Regions from separate parts of the Tepidimonas sp. HKU77 genome, predicted to be linked through region 2. Evidence: predicted binding sites of a transcription regulator. Region 2 holds the regulator's gene; each other region holds the start of a gene.

Region 1 (3,886 bases), 500 kb from region 2:
GTGCTGGTGCATGACTACCTTGCCATCGATATCGAAGCCGTCTGGCAGGTCGTTGAACATGAGCTTCCTCCGCTCAAATTGGCCTTGCTTCGGATGCAGCGTGAGCTACCGTGACCCCATCCCCCCTGCTCATCGTCGAAGACGAACCCGACCTGCGCCAGCTCTATGAGCTGGCGTTGGTCAAGATCGGGCTGACGGTGGAGGCCGTGGGCGACGTGGCCAGTGCGCGCCAGCGGCTGGCGCAGCAGCGCTATCGTGTCGTCGTCACCGACATGCGGCTGCCCGACGGCACGGGGCTGGACCTGCTGCGCGAGCTGGCGCGCGACGGCCGCAGCGAGCGCACCATCGTCATCACCGCCTACGGCTCGGCCGACAACGCGGTCGAGGCGCTCAAGGCCGGCGCGTTCGACTACCTGACCAAGCCCGTCACCCCCGCACGGCTGCGGCAGGCCATCGCCACCGCGCTGGCGGCCGCGCACCCCCAGGGTGCCCCCGTGCCCGCCGCGCCACGGGCTGGCGACACCCCGCCGCCCGCGCCGGACGCCCCCCGCCCCCCCTGCCGCCCTGCAACGGCTGGTGGGCGACTCGCCCGCCATGCACGCCGTGCGCCAGACCATCCAGCGCGTGGCGCGCACCATGGCCCCGGTGCTCATCACCGGCGAGTCCGGCACCGGCAAAGAACTCATTGCGCGCGCGCTGCACGCCTGCAGCCACCGCGCCAGCGGCCCCTTCGTCGCCGTCAACTGCGGGGCCATCCCCGCCGAACTGCTGGAAAGCGAACTGTTCGGCCACCGCCGCGGCGCCTTCACCGGCGCCCACGGCGACAAACCGGGGCTCTTTCAAGCGGCCGCCGGCGGCACACTGTTTTTGGACGAAGTGGCCGACCTGCCGCTGCCGATGCAGGTCAAGCTGCTGCGCGCGCTGCAAGAGCGCGCCGTGCGGCCGGTGGGCGCCACCGCCGAGGAAGCGGTGGACGTGCGCATCGTCAGCGCCACCCACAAAGACCTCGCCCGCCTGGTGCAAAGCGGCCACTTCCGGCACGACCTGTACTACCGGCTCAACGTCATCCCCATCCACGCGCCGGCCCTGCGCGCACACATCGAAGACCTGCCCGCGATCGCCGCCGCCATCCTGCAACAGTTGGCACGGCGCGATGGCTGGGCCAGCGCCCCCACCCTCACCGCCGCCGCCGTGCAACGGCTGCAACGCCACCCCTTCCCCGGCAACGTGCGCGAACTGGAAAACCTGCTGGAGCGCGCGCTCGCCCTGCACCCCGGCCCGGCGCTGGACGCCGACGCGTTCGACCTGCCAGCCAGCCTGGCCACGCCCGCCAGTGGCGCGCCGGCCCACCACGGCCCATTCCCCGCTGCCAGCGGCGCAGCCACCGCCAGCCCGCACACGCAGGCGGCGACCCCAGGCCATGCCGCCCAAACGGGCGCAGGCGGCAGCGCCGAGCCAGCAGCGCCCGACACACCCGGCGTCAGCGATGCGGCCACCGCGCCGCTGCCGCGCGCGCAGCTCGAAGCCCTGCTGCAGCGCAACCGCTGGAACCAGTCCCGCACCGCACGCGAACTGGGCTGGACCCTGGCCAAACTGCGCTACTGGATGCAGCGCCTGGGATTGGGGTGAGGACCTTGGGGGCAGCCGTCAACACCCTTCGCATCAAGATTTGACGTTAACATTGGCTGTGCTTGGTGGCGGCCGGGCGAGGTCAACGCACCGCGGCGGCACGGCGCGCCCGCGCCCGCCACCGCAACGGAGCCGGCCAGCGATGATGGCACGCCTTTTGCTTATTATGAGCCGACCACGATGCCCTCGCGGTCATCCCCACGCAACCCTTGACTGGATGGAGGTTTTTCATGAAACGACTCTTACAACAGGGCTTCACGCTCATCGAGCTGATGATCGTCGTCGCCATCATCGGCATCCTGGCCGCGGTGGCGCTGCCCGCGTATCAAGACTATTCGGTGCGCGCCAAGGTCTCCGAGCTGATTTTGGCCGCGAGCTCTGTGCGTACGTGCCTGACCGAGACGTACCAGGCAAACGGCAGCTTTCCTCCGCTGGCATCAGTCTCGGCAGCCTGCTCGATCACACCCTATGGGAAGGTATCGGCTGGAGGCGTATCCTCGGTAGGGGCCAGCGCAGTCGCAGTCACCGTTGCCGGCGCATCAAGTGCTCTAGGTGCTCCAAGCGACGTGAGTATCACGATGACTGGCTCGGCGCCCGCTGCAGGTCAAACGTTGACTTGGCGTTGCAGCGGAACGCCGGCGAAGTACATGCCCGGCAGCTGTCGCGGTTGATGTGTCGTGGTGCGGAGTGGGCACCGTGGCGTCCACTCCGCAGGCGTTTGGATCACTGGCGCGCGCCGCAGCGTCTACAGGTCGCCGCGGCGCCCGGTATATCTGCCGCTTTGTCCGGCGCGCCCCTGGGTTTTGATGGACGGTAGCACCTTCCCCCATCCACCCGTTTACCCTTCCACTTCGAGGCAACGCATGGCTTGGTGGTCCTTTGACACCGAATGGTCGCTGGCACAGCGCATCGTCGATTACATCCAGCACACGCTGCCCGCCGCGCTGTTGACGGCGCCAGCCGGGGTGGTATCGGCGAACAAAATCACGCGGACCATCGAGCACGCCTGCGCGCTGGCGTTGCAGGCGCAGCAGGGCAAACGTATCGGATATCTGGGCAAGGTCGCTTTGCTGTATCGCTTGCGCGCGCGCTTGGCCGACTTCGGCTACCCCGAGTCCTTCATTCGCATCGCCACCGAAGCCTTACTCGTGGAACTGAGCCGCCGGCGCACGGGCGCTCCTGCCAAAACGCAATGATGGCGCAGACGTCATTTTGGGAGCGCCTGCGCCGCCTTCTGCAACGCCCCTCTGGGCTGCAGCGCGCTCGGGCAGCGCTGCAGGCGCGCGACTTTCGCACCGCTATCGCGTACCTGCAGAAATACCTGCGCCGCCACCCCGATGATGCGGCCGCTCGCTGTGACCTGGGCGTGTGCTGGGCCCAGATCGGCGACAAGGCGCGGGCGGCGCAGCAATTCGAATTGGCGTTGGCACTGGACGATACGTTTGCCCCCGCGCTCATCAACCAAGCCAGTATTCTGGCCGAAGCACATCGCAGCGATGATGCTTGGCAGCTGATTCGGCGGATGCCGCTGTTGGACCCGCATTTTCCCGGTTTGGACCAGGTGCTGGCCACGCTGCTGCACAGCCGCGGGGACGTTGAAAAAGCGCGCCAAGCGGGACTGCGTGCGTGGCTGAAGGCATTCGACAACCCGTTGCAGGCCGAAGCCTGGCTGTTTGACAGCGCATACGCCGAGATACCCGAATCGACCCTGACCGCCGAACACCATTTTTGGGCACAAACCTTGCCACCCTTGGCCGCTGATCCAGCCGTGCCCGCGCGCCCTGCGAAAGCGCGGCGCCGCGCCGATCGGCGCCTGCGCGTCGGTTACTGGTCGCCCGATTTTCGCAACCATTCCGTCTTTTATTTTGTTTATCCACTGCTGAAGCACCACGACCGCCAGCGTTTTGAAATTTATGCGTACCATGATTTCACCACCAGCGACGAACTGACGAACGTCATTCGCGCTTGCGTCGAGCATTTTCACGCGGTCGGCGAAATGGGCGATCAGCAGTTGCTCAGTCTCATCGCTTCGCACGACCTCGATATCCTGGTCGAGCTCGCGGGCCACACCTCGACCAATCGCCTGCATTTGTTACAGAACCGCCTGGCGCGCATTCAATTGACCGGCCTGGGCTACCCACCGACCACTGGCCTGACCAGCATCGACGGTAAATTCAGCGATCGCCACATCACGCCCGGCCCGTATTTCGATCAATTCTACACTGAGGCGCCTTTTTGTTTACCGGAATCATTCTGG
Region 2 (3,886 bases):
GGCAAGGTCAAGCGCGCGCTGCAGCTGCAAGACGCCTACGAGGTCGACGCCACGCCGTCGCTGGGGATCGCCGGGCGCTTCCTCGTCCCCGGGCAGGCGGCGCGCACGCTGGTGGTGGCCGACGCCCTGATCGCGCGCGTGCGACAGGCCTGACGCCACTTGGCCCCCCGGGGTGGCGGGCGCGGGCAATCGTGGCACAATCGGCGCACCGCAAGGAGCAAAATCCGTGCCCGCTGCCATTCGACCCCTGCGGTTGACCGCCGCTTTGTTCACCGCCGCCGTCATGGGCCTGCCCGTGCTGGCCCACGCCGAACGTGCCGATCGCGACGCGCCGATGAACGTCGAAGCCGACGCCCTGCGCTACGACGAAGCCCGGCAGACCAGCGTGTTCACCGGACGCGTGGTCGTGACCAAAGGCACGATCCGCATCCGCGGCCAGCGGCTGGAGGTGCGGCAGGACGCGCAAGGCCACCAGTTCGGCACCGTCACCGGTGACGCAACACAGCGTGCGTTTTATCGACAAAAGCGCGACGGGCTCGACGAGTACATCGAGGGCGAGGCCGAGCGCATCGACTACGATGGGCAGGCCGATCGGGTGACGTTGCGCGGCCAGGCCGAGCTGCGCCGCTACCGTGGCACGGTGCTGACCGACCGGGCGAGCGGCGCCGTCATCGTCTATGACAATCGGGCGCAGACCTTCTCGGTCGATGGCGATCGCGCGGGTGCCAGCGCAGGCGCTCGAGTGCGGGCGCTGCTCACCCCGTCCAAGGCCGACCCGGCCGCCACGCAGCCCGCGCCGGACCTGCCCCCCCCGGCGCTGGCCCCCAGCGACCGCCTGGAGCGCCGCCCGTGAGCGAATCGGCGCCAAACGCGCGCTGCCTGCGCGCGCAAGGGCTGCACAAGCGCTACGGCCGCCGCACCGTGGTGCACGATGTGTCGCTGCAGGTGCGCGGGGGCGAGGTGGTGGGATTGCTGGGCCCCAACGGGGCGGGCAAAACCACGTCGTTTTACATGATCGTCGGCCTGGTGCGTGCCGATGCCGGGCGGCTGTGGATCGACGACCAAGCGGCAGAAAACTTGCCCATCCACCGGCGCGCGCGCCTGGGGTTGGGCTACCTGCCGCAGGAGGCATCGATCTTTCGCAAACTCACGGTCGAGCAAAACGTGCGCGCGGTGCTGGAGCTGCAACACGACGAAGCCGGCCGTCCCCTGGCCGAACCGGTGCTGCGCGAGCGACTCGATCGCCTGCTGCAAGAGCTGCACGTCGACCACCTACGCGATGCGCCGGCGCCCGCGCTGTCGGGCGGCGAGCGGCGCCGCGTCGAGATCGCGCGCACGCTGGCCACCAACCCGCGCTTCATCCTGCTCGATGAGCCGTTCGCGGGTGTCGATCCGATCGCCGTCATCGAGATCCAGCGCATCATCGGGTTTCTTAAGGCACGCGGCATCGGGGTGCTGATCACCGACCACAATGTGCGCGAGACGCTGGGCATCTGCGACCACGCCTACATCATCAGCGAGGGTCGGGTGCTCGCACACGGCACGCCCGCCGACATCGTGGATGACGCCGAGGTACGCCGCGTCTACCTCGGCGAGCATTTCCGCCTGTAGCGTGCCATGAAAGCGGGCCTGACGCTGCGCACCGCGCAGCACCTGAACCTGACACCGCAACTGCAGCAATCGATCCGGCTGCTGCAGCTGTCGACGCTGGAGCTGGCGCAGGAGATCGAACAGGCGCTGGCCGACAACCCTTTTCTCGAACGTGCGGAAGAAGACACCGACCCCAGCCCCGAGGCGGTGACGGACACGGCGACGTCGCCCCCCGAGATCGACGATGCAGAGCCGCCCGATACCATGGCCGTCTTCGACGGCGAGGCGGCGCTGGCGCAGACCGAGTGGGGGGCTCGACTGGACGAAGACGCCGGGGGCTGGGCGGCCGACGATGGGCCCACTGCCGACGAGTCACCGGCGGAGTGGTGTTGGGAAGGTCCCGGCGTCGAGCGCGGCGCAGACGGCGACGACGACGAGCGGCAGCTCACCCGTCAACTGGCCCATCCGCCCGAGCGGCTGGCCGACCACCTGCACCGGCAAGCCCTGGCACTGCACCTCAGCGACGACGAACGCGCCGCGCTGTTTTTTTTGATCGAGTCGCTCGACGACGACGGCTATTTGCCCGATTCGCTCGAGCAGCTGACGGACGCTTTGTGCCAGCAGTGCCAGGCCGCCGGCGAGTCGGTCGATGCCGAGCGGCGCGACGAGATCGCCTCGCTGCTGCGCCGCGCCCTCGGCTGGCTGCAGCACATGGAGCCCGCGGGCGTGGGCGCGCGCGACCTGGCCGAGTGCCTACGCTTGCAAATCGGCGAACTGCCCAACACCCCCACGGCCCGCGCGGCCGACGCGCTGTGCGGGCAGCCGCTGGAGTGGATCGCGCGCCGCGACGTGCGGCGGCTGGGCCAGGCAACCGGGCTGGACGAGGAAACCGTGCGCGCGGCGCTTGCGCTGCTGTCGCGCCTTGAACCCAAGCCCGGGCGCCGCTTCGCCGACGCCGAACGGCAAGTGATCGTCCCCGATGTGATCGTCACCGTGCGCGGCACGCAGTTCGACGTCCAACTCAACCCCGCGGTGCTTCCGCGCCTGCGCGTGACCGATATCTATGCCCAGGCCCTGCGCCAGCACCGCAGTGGCGATCTGCAACAACGGTTGCAAGAAGCGCGCTGGTTCATCAAAAACCTGCAGCAGCGCTTCGACACCATCCTGCGCGTGGCGCGCGCCATCGTCGAGCGACAGCGCAACTTTTTTCTGCACGGGGAGGTCGGCATGCGACCATTGGTGCTGCGTGACATCGCCGACGAGCTGGGCCTGCACGAATCGACCATCAGCCGCGTCACCAACGCCAAGTACATGGCCACCCCTTTCGGCACTTACGAGCTGAAATATTTTTTTGGCTCCAGCTTGGCCACGGACGCCGGCGGCAACGCCTCCAGCACCGCCGTGCGCGCCCTCATCAAACAACTCATCGCCGCCGAAGATCCCCGCCAGCCGCTCAGCGACGGCCAGATCGCCGACTTGCTGCGCGAACAGGGCATCGAGTGCGCGCGCCGCACCGTCGCCAAATACCGCGAGGCGCTGCGCATCCCCACGGCCACCCTGCGCAAGACCCGCCACGCCTGACCATGTCCACCGTCGACCTCTTTCTGCCCTGCGCGGGCGGCTGTCCCCCGTTTTTGGCCACCGAAGTGCAGCGCCTGTGCGCCGTGCCCGACCACGCCTTGACCTTGGGCCGCGCGGGTGTCGGCCTGCGCGGCGACTGGGATACCGTGCTGCGCCTGAACCTGCACAGCCGCATCGCCCAGCGCGTGCTGCTGCGCCTATGGGAGGGCCCGTACCGCAGCGAAGACGACCTCTACGGCGCGGCTGCCGAAATCGCCTGGGAAGACTGGTTCACGCCACGGCATACGATCAAGGTCGAAGTCACAGCCCAGCGCAGTCCGCTGCGCAGCCTGCACTTTGCGGGGCTGCGCATCAAGGACGCCGTCTGCGACCGCCTGCGCGCACGCCGCGGCGCGCGCCCCAGCGTCGACACGGCCCAACCCGATGTGCGCGTGTATGCCCACCTGAGCGCCGACACGTTGACGCTGTCGCTCGACACCAGCGGCGAGCCATTGTTCAAGCGCGGCTGGCGCACCGACAAGGGCGACGCGCCGCTGAAAGAGACGCTGGCGGCCGCGATGATTGCCGCCACCGGGTGGACCGGCACCGACGCCGACGGCGCGCCGGTGCCGCTGTTCGACCCCTGCTGCGGCAGCGGCACGCTGGTCATCGAGGCCGCGCAGATCGCGCTGCGGCAGGCACCGGGGCGTCAGCGGCGCTTCGCCTTCGAGCGGCT
Region 3 (3,886 bases), 710 kb from region 2:
GGCAGCATTTCCACCACGCGGTGTCCCGGCCACTCGGTCGTCGCCAACACCAGGTGCACCGGCAGCGGCTCGCGCAACAGTCGCTTGAGGTGGGTGTCATAGCGGATGACCGCATATTCGTTGCCGCGCGCGCCCTGCAGCGCGTTCTGCAGCAACTCGGGCTGGGTCAACCATTCGGATAGGGGCACACCTGCGAGCGTGCGGCGCGACAGACCGACCGCGTCCTCCAGCGCGTGGTTGGCGTAGCGGATATGCCCGCCATCATCGACCACGGCCACCAGCGTGGCCAGCAGGTCCAGCGCGGCCAGGTGCTGCGGGTCGACGCCACCGTCCGAGGGCGAGGATCGGCGCACCATTCCACCCTCAGCGCCCGCCGCCCAGGCGGTCGATCTCGCGCCGAATGGCCGCCACGTCCGCCTGCGCCCGCTCCACGCGCGTGCGCAGCTCCTCCACTCGCGCTTGGTAGCGGGGCGAGTCGGTGCGCTCATCGGCCAAGCGCGGCGGCTTGCCGTCGGCGTAATCGGCGCGCGCCTGCGCCAGCCGCTCCTCGGCGCGGCGCAACTCCTGCTCCAGAATGCGGCGCGCCTCGGCGTCGCGCGCACGTTGCTGGTCGGGGTCGACGCGCTCCGCCGGGGTGCGGGCGCCATTGGCCGTGGCACCGCTGCCACCCGCGCCGCCGCTGGATGCGTTGGTCGAGGCGGGCGCCGGCGCTGCCGGGCGCGCGCCCTCGACGATGGTCAGATTGGCGCCCTGCACCTCGCGACAGCCACGCGCGGCCGGGTTGGGGCCGGGGTTGTTGGTGTATTCGTTGCCGCAGCGCCAGATGGTCGAGCCGCCCTGTGCCCACACCGGCGTTGCCACCGCCCACGCCAGCGTAGCGGCCAGCACCCCACCCGCCATCCCTCGAAACGTCTCGTCACGGGTCCACGCCATATCGTCCTCACTTGCTCACACACGGGCCACAGTATCGGACAAAACACGCGGGGCGGCACCTGGCCGCCCCTTTGTTCGCTCATTGGCCCCGGCTGCAAGCGGGGCCAATCCGCACGCTTACAGGCTGAAGTACATGTCGTACTCGGTCGGGGTAACCTCGACGCGGGCGCGGGTGACTTCCTGCATCTTGAGCTCGATGTAGGCGTCGATCATGGAGTCGGTGAACACACCGCCCTTGGTCAGGAAGGCGCGGTCCTTGTCCAGGTAGTCCAGCGCTTGATCCAGGCTGTGGCAGACGGTCGGCACCAACTTGTCCTCTTCCGGCGGCAGGTGGTACAGGTCCTTGGTCGCGGCCTCGCCCGGGTGGATCTTGTTCTCGACACCGTCCAGCCCCGCCATCAGCAGCGCGGCAAAGCACAGGTACGGGTTGGCCATCGGGTCGGGGAAGCGCGCTTCGACGCGACGCGCCTTCGGGTTGGCCACGTACGGGATACGGATGGAGGCCGAGCGGTTCTTGGCCGAGTACGCGAGCTTGACCGGCGCCTCGAAGTGCGGCACCAGGCGCTTGTAGCTGTTGGTCGTCGGGTTGGTGATGGCGTTGAGCGCGCGCGCGTGCTTGATGATGCCGCCGATGTAGTACAGCGCAAAATCGCTCAGCCCCGCGTAACCGTCGCCGGCGAACAGGTTTTTGCCGTCCTTCCAGACCGACTGGTGCACGTGCATGCCGCTGCCATTGTCACCGTGGTAGGGCTTGGGCATGAAGGTCGCCGTCTTGCCGTAGCTGTTGGCCACGTTCCAGATCACGTACTTGAGCACCTGCGTCCAGTCGGCACGCTCGACCAGGGTGCTGAACTTGGTGCCGATCTCGCACTGGCCGGCACCCGCCACCTCATGGTGGAATACCTCGACCGGGATGCCCAGCGACTCCAGGATCAACACCATCTCGGCGCGCATGTCGTGCGTGCTGTCCACCGGCGGCACGGGGAAGTAGCCACCCTTGGTACGCGGCCGGTGGCCGCGGTTGCCATTCTCGAACTTCGCGCCGGTATTCCAGGGTGCTTCGTACTCCTCGATCTCGTAGAAGCAGTGCCCGGGCTGGGTGCTCCAGCGCACGCCGTCGAACAGGAAAAACTCGGGCTCGGGGCCAAAGTAGGCGGTGTCGCCCAGGCCGGAGGCCTTCAGGTATGCCTCGGCGCGCTTCGCGATGGAGCGCGGGTCGCGGTCGTAGGCCTTGCCGTCGCTGGGCTCGATGACATCACACTGCAAAAAGAGCGTGGTTTCTTCGAAGAACGGGTCGATGTTGGCGGTGTTGGGGTCGGGCATGAGCAGCATGTCCGACGCTTCGATGCCCTTCCAGCCCGCGATGGACGAACCGTCGAACGCGTGGCCCGAGGTGAACTTGTCTTCGTTGAAGGCGGAGATGGGCACGGTCACGTGCTGCTCTTTGCCGCGGGTATCGGTGAAGCGAAAGTCGACGAATTTGACGTCGTTTTCTTTCACCATGTTCATCACGTCAGCGACGGTCTTGGCCATCAGAATGCTCCTACTAAAGGGTCGGGTCGAAGAAAAACGGTCGCGGGGGAAATGCAGTTTCCATGCCAGCGCTCACCGGCCATGCTCACCATGAGAGCGGTCATTCACTTTGGCACTATTTTGGTGCGGAAGACCCATCATGGTGCATCCCCACCGCGCACCAATTCGGGGCCCAGCCGCGCCGACTGGGCAAGCAACGCACCGCGCATCGCATCATACGCCGCCGCCACGGCCGCTGGCTCGCCTTTGACGCCCAGCTCGATGTGGCGCCCATATTCGGGGTGGTCGACACTGGGCAGGCTAAAGACCTTGACACCCGGGTAGTCGGCCTCGATACGCTCCATCAACGGCGTCAAGGCGGCCTCCATAGCGCCATAGACGATGACCGAGCGCTCGGCCTGCGCCGCCCGCCCGTGGCAGGCGGGGTATTGGGTGTCGAGCACCCATTCGATCATCGGCCACGCCATGACCGGAAAGCCCGGCACGAAGTGAACCGTGCCACCCCCAGGCCCATCGCACGAGAAGCCCGGAATGCGGTTGTACGGATTGGGAATAAGGCGCGCGCCCACCGGGAAAACACCCATGTTGAGCCGGTGCACGTTGTCGGGGCGATCGGGTTCGTAGGGCACGCCCTGCTCGGCCGCCACCTCGCGCATGCGCTGCTCGATCAGTTCCTTGGCCTGCGGGTGCAGCACCGCCTGTACGCCCAGCGCGGCAGCGGCTGCTTGGCGCGTGTGGTCGTCCGGCGTGGCGCCGATGCCACCGGTAGAAAACACGACATCCGCGCTGGCAAACGCCTGCCGCAGCACATCGGTGATGGCGGCGCGATCGTCGCCCACGTAGCGCGCCCACGACAGCGCCAGTCCGCGTGCCCCTAGCAGCTCGATCACCTTGGACAGGTGTTTATCCTGCCGTTTGCCAGACAGGATTTCGTCCCCGATGACGATGAGACCGAAGCGCGGCACACGCACCGGCACGGCAGAGTCTTTCATGACGCAGGAGGGTTGGGGGCCGAGGCGGGAGGGGGTGCTGGCAAGGGGCGTGCCGGCACGTCGATGACCGCACCGTCGGCCGCAGCCGGATCCGACGATGCTACCGTGGACGGCGCCGGGTTGGCGCGGCGCAACTCGGCCAGGGCCTGCAGCAGGTAATGGGCGAACCACAGCGAGCCAAACGCAAACACCAGCGCGTAGATCCAGATGGCCAGCGGGATGAGCAACGGTGCCAGCGCGATGAACATCGCGCCTGACGCCCACAACAGGCTGGGTGCCGCGCCCAGCAAGCCGACCAGCACGCCCATGACCAACAGCGGCACGCGGTGCGCGGTCAAGAGGGCACGTCGCTCGTCGGCCGAAGCGTGCTCCGCCAGCGCATCGTAGGCAAAAACGCGGTAGGTCAGCCAGCCCCAGATGAGCGGTGG

What was found. The regulator sigma-54, encoded in region 2, starts transcription at its own class of promoters, with help from an activator protein. The targets are predictions, from matches to a motif close to TGGCANGNAANCTGCTTT.
Region 1: ACPP3B_RS08630 (pilin) is a predicted target of sigma-54. The motif match lies at 1,776-1,793, and genes of this name have one in related genera.
Region 3: glnA (type I glutamate--ammonia ligase) is a predicted target of sigma-54. The motif match lies at 2,517-2,534, and genes of this name have one in related genera.

What each region holds. Positions count from the first base shown of each region.
Region 1 covers NZ_CP187300.1:1,796,383-1,800,268, reverse strand. Annotated here, with positions in the region: gene ACPP3B_RS08645 (DUF86 domain-containing protein) at 1-114, shown strand, start outside; partial or broken gene ACPP3B_RS08640 (response regulator) at 111-395, shown strand; gene ACPP3B_RS08635 (sigma-54 interaction domain-containing protein) at 595-1,629, shown strand; gene ACPP3B_RS08630 (pilin) at 1,860-2,300, shown strand; gene ACPP3B_RS08625 (hypothetical protein) at 2,493-2,825, shown strand; gene ACPP3B_RS08620 (tetratricopeptide repeat protein) at 2,822-3,886, shown strand, end outside.
Region 2 covers NZ_CP187300.1:1,295,988-1,299,873, reverse strand. Annotated here, with positions in the region: gene ACPP3B_RS06230 (thiol:disulfide interchange protein DsbA/DsbL) at 1-153, shown strand, start outside; gene lptA (lipopolysaccharide transport periplasmic protein LptA) at 227-853, shown strand; gene lptB (LPS export ABC transporter ATP-binding protein) at 850-1,611, shown strand; gene rpoN (RNA polymerase factor sigma-54) at 1,618-3,171, shown strand; gene ACPP3B_RS06210 (THUMP domain-containing class I SAM-dependent RNA methyltransferase) at 3,174-3,886, shown strand, end outside.
Region 3 covers NZ_CP187300.1:2,007,572-2,011,457, reverse strand. Annotated here, with positions in the region: gene glnL (nitrogen regulation protein NR(II)) at 1-356, opposite strand, end outside; gene ACPP3B_RS09710 (hypothetical protein) at 364-933, opposite strand; gene glnA (type I glutamate--ammonia ligase) at 1,051-2,466, opposite strand; gene ACPP3B_RS09700 (competence/damage-inducible protein A) at 2,604-3,458, opposite strand; gene ACPP3B_RS09695 (EI24 domain-containing protein) at 3,455-3,886, opposite strand, start outside.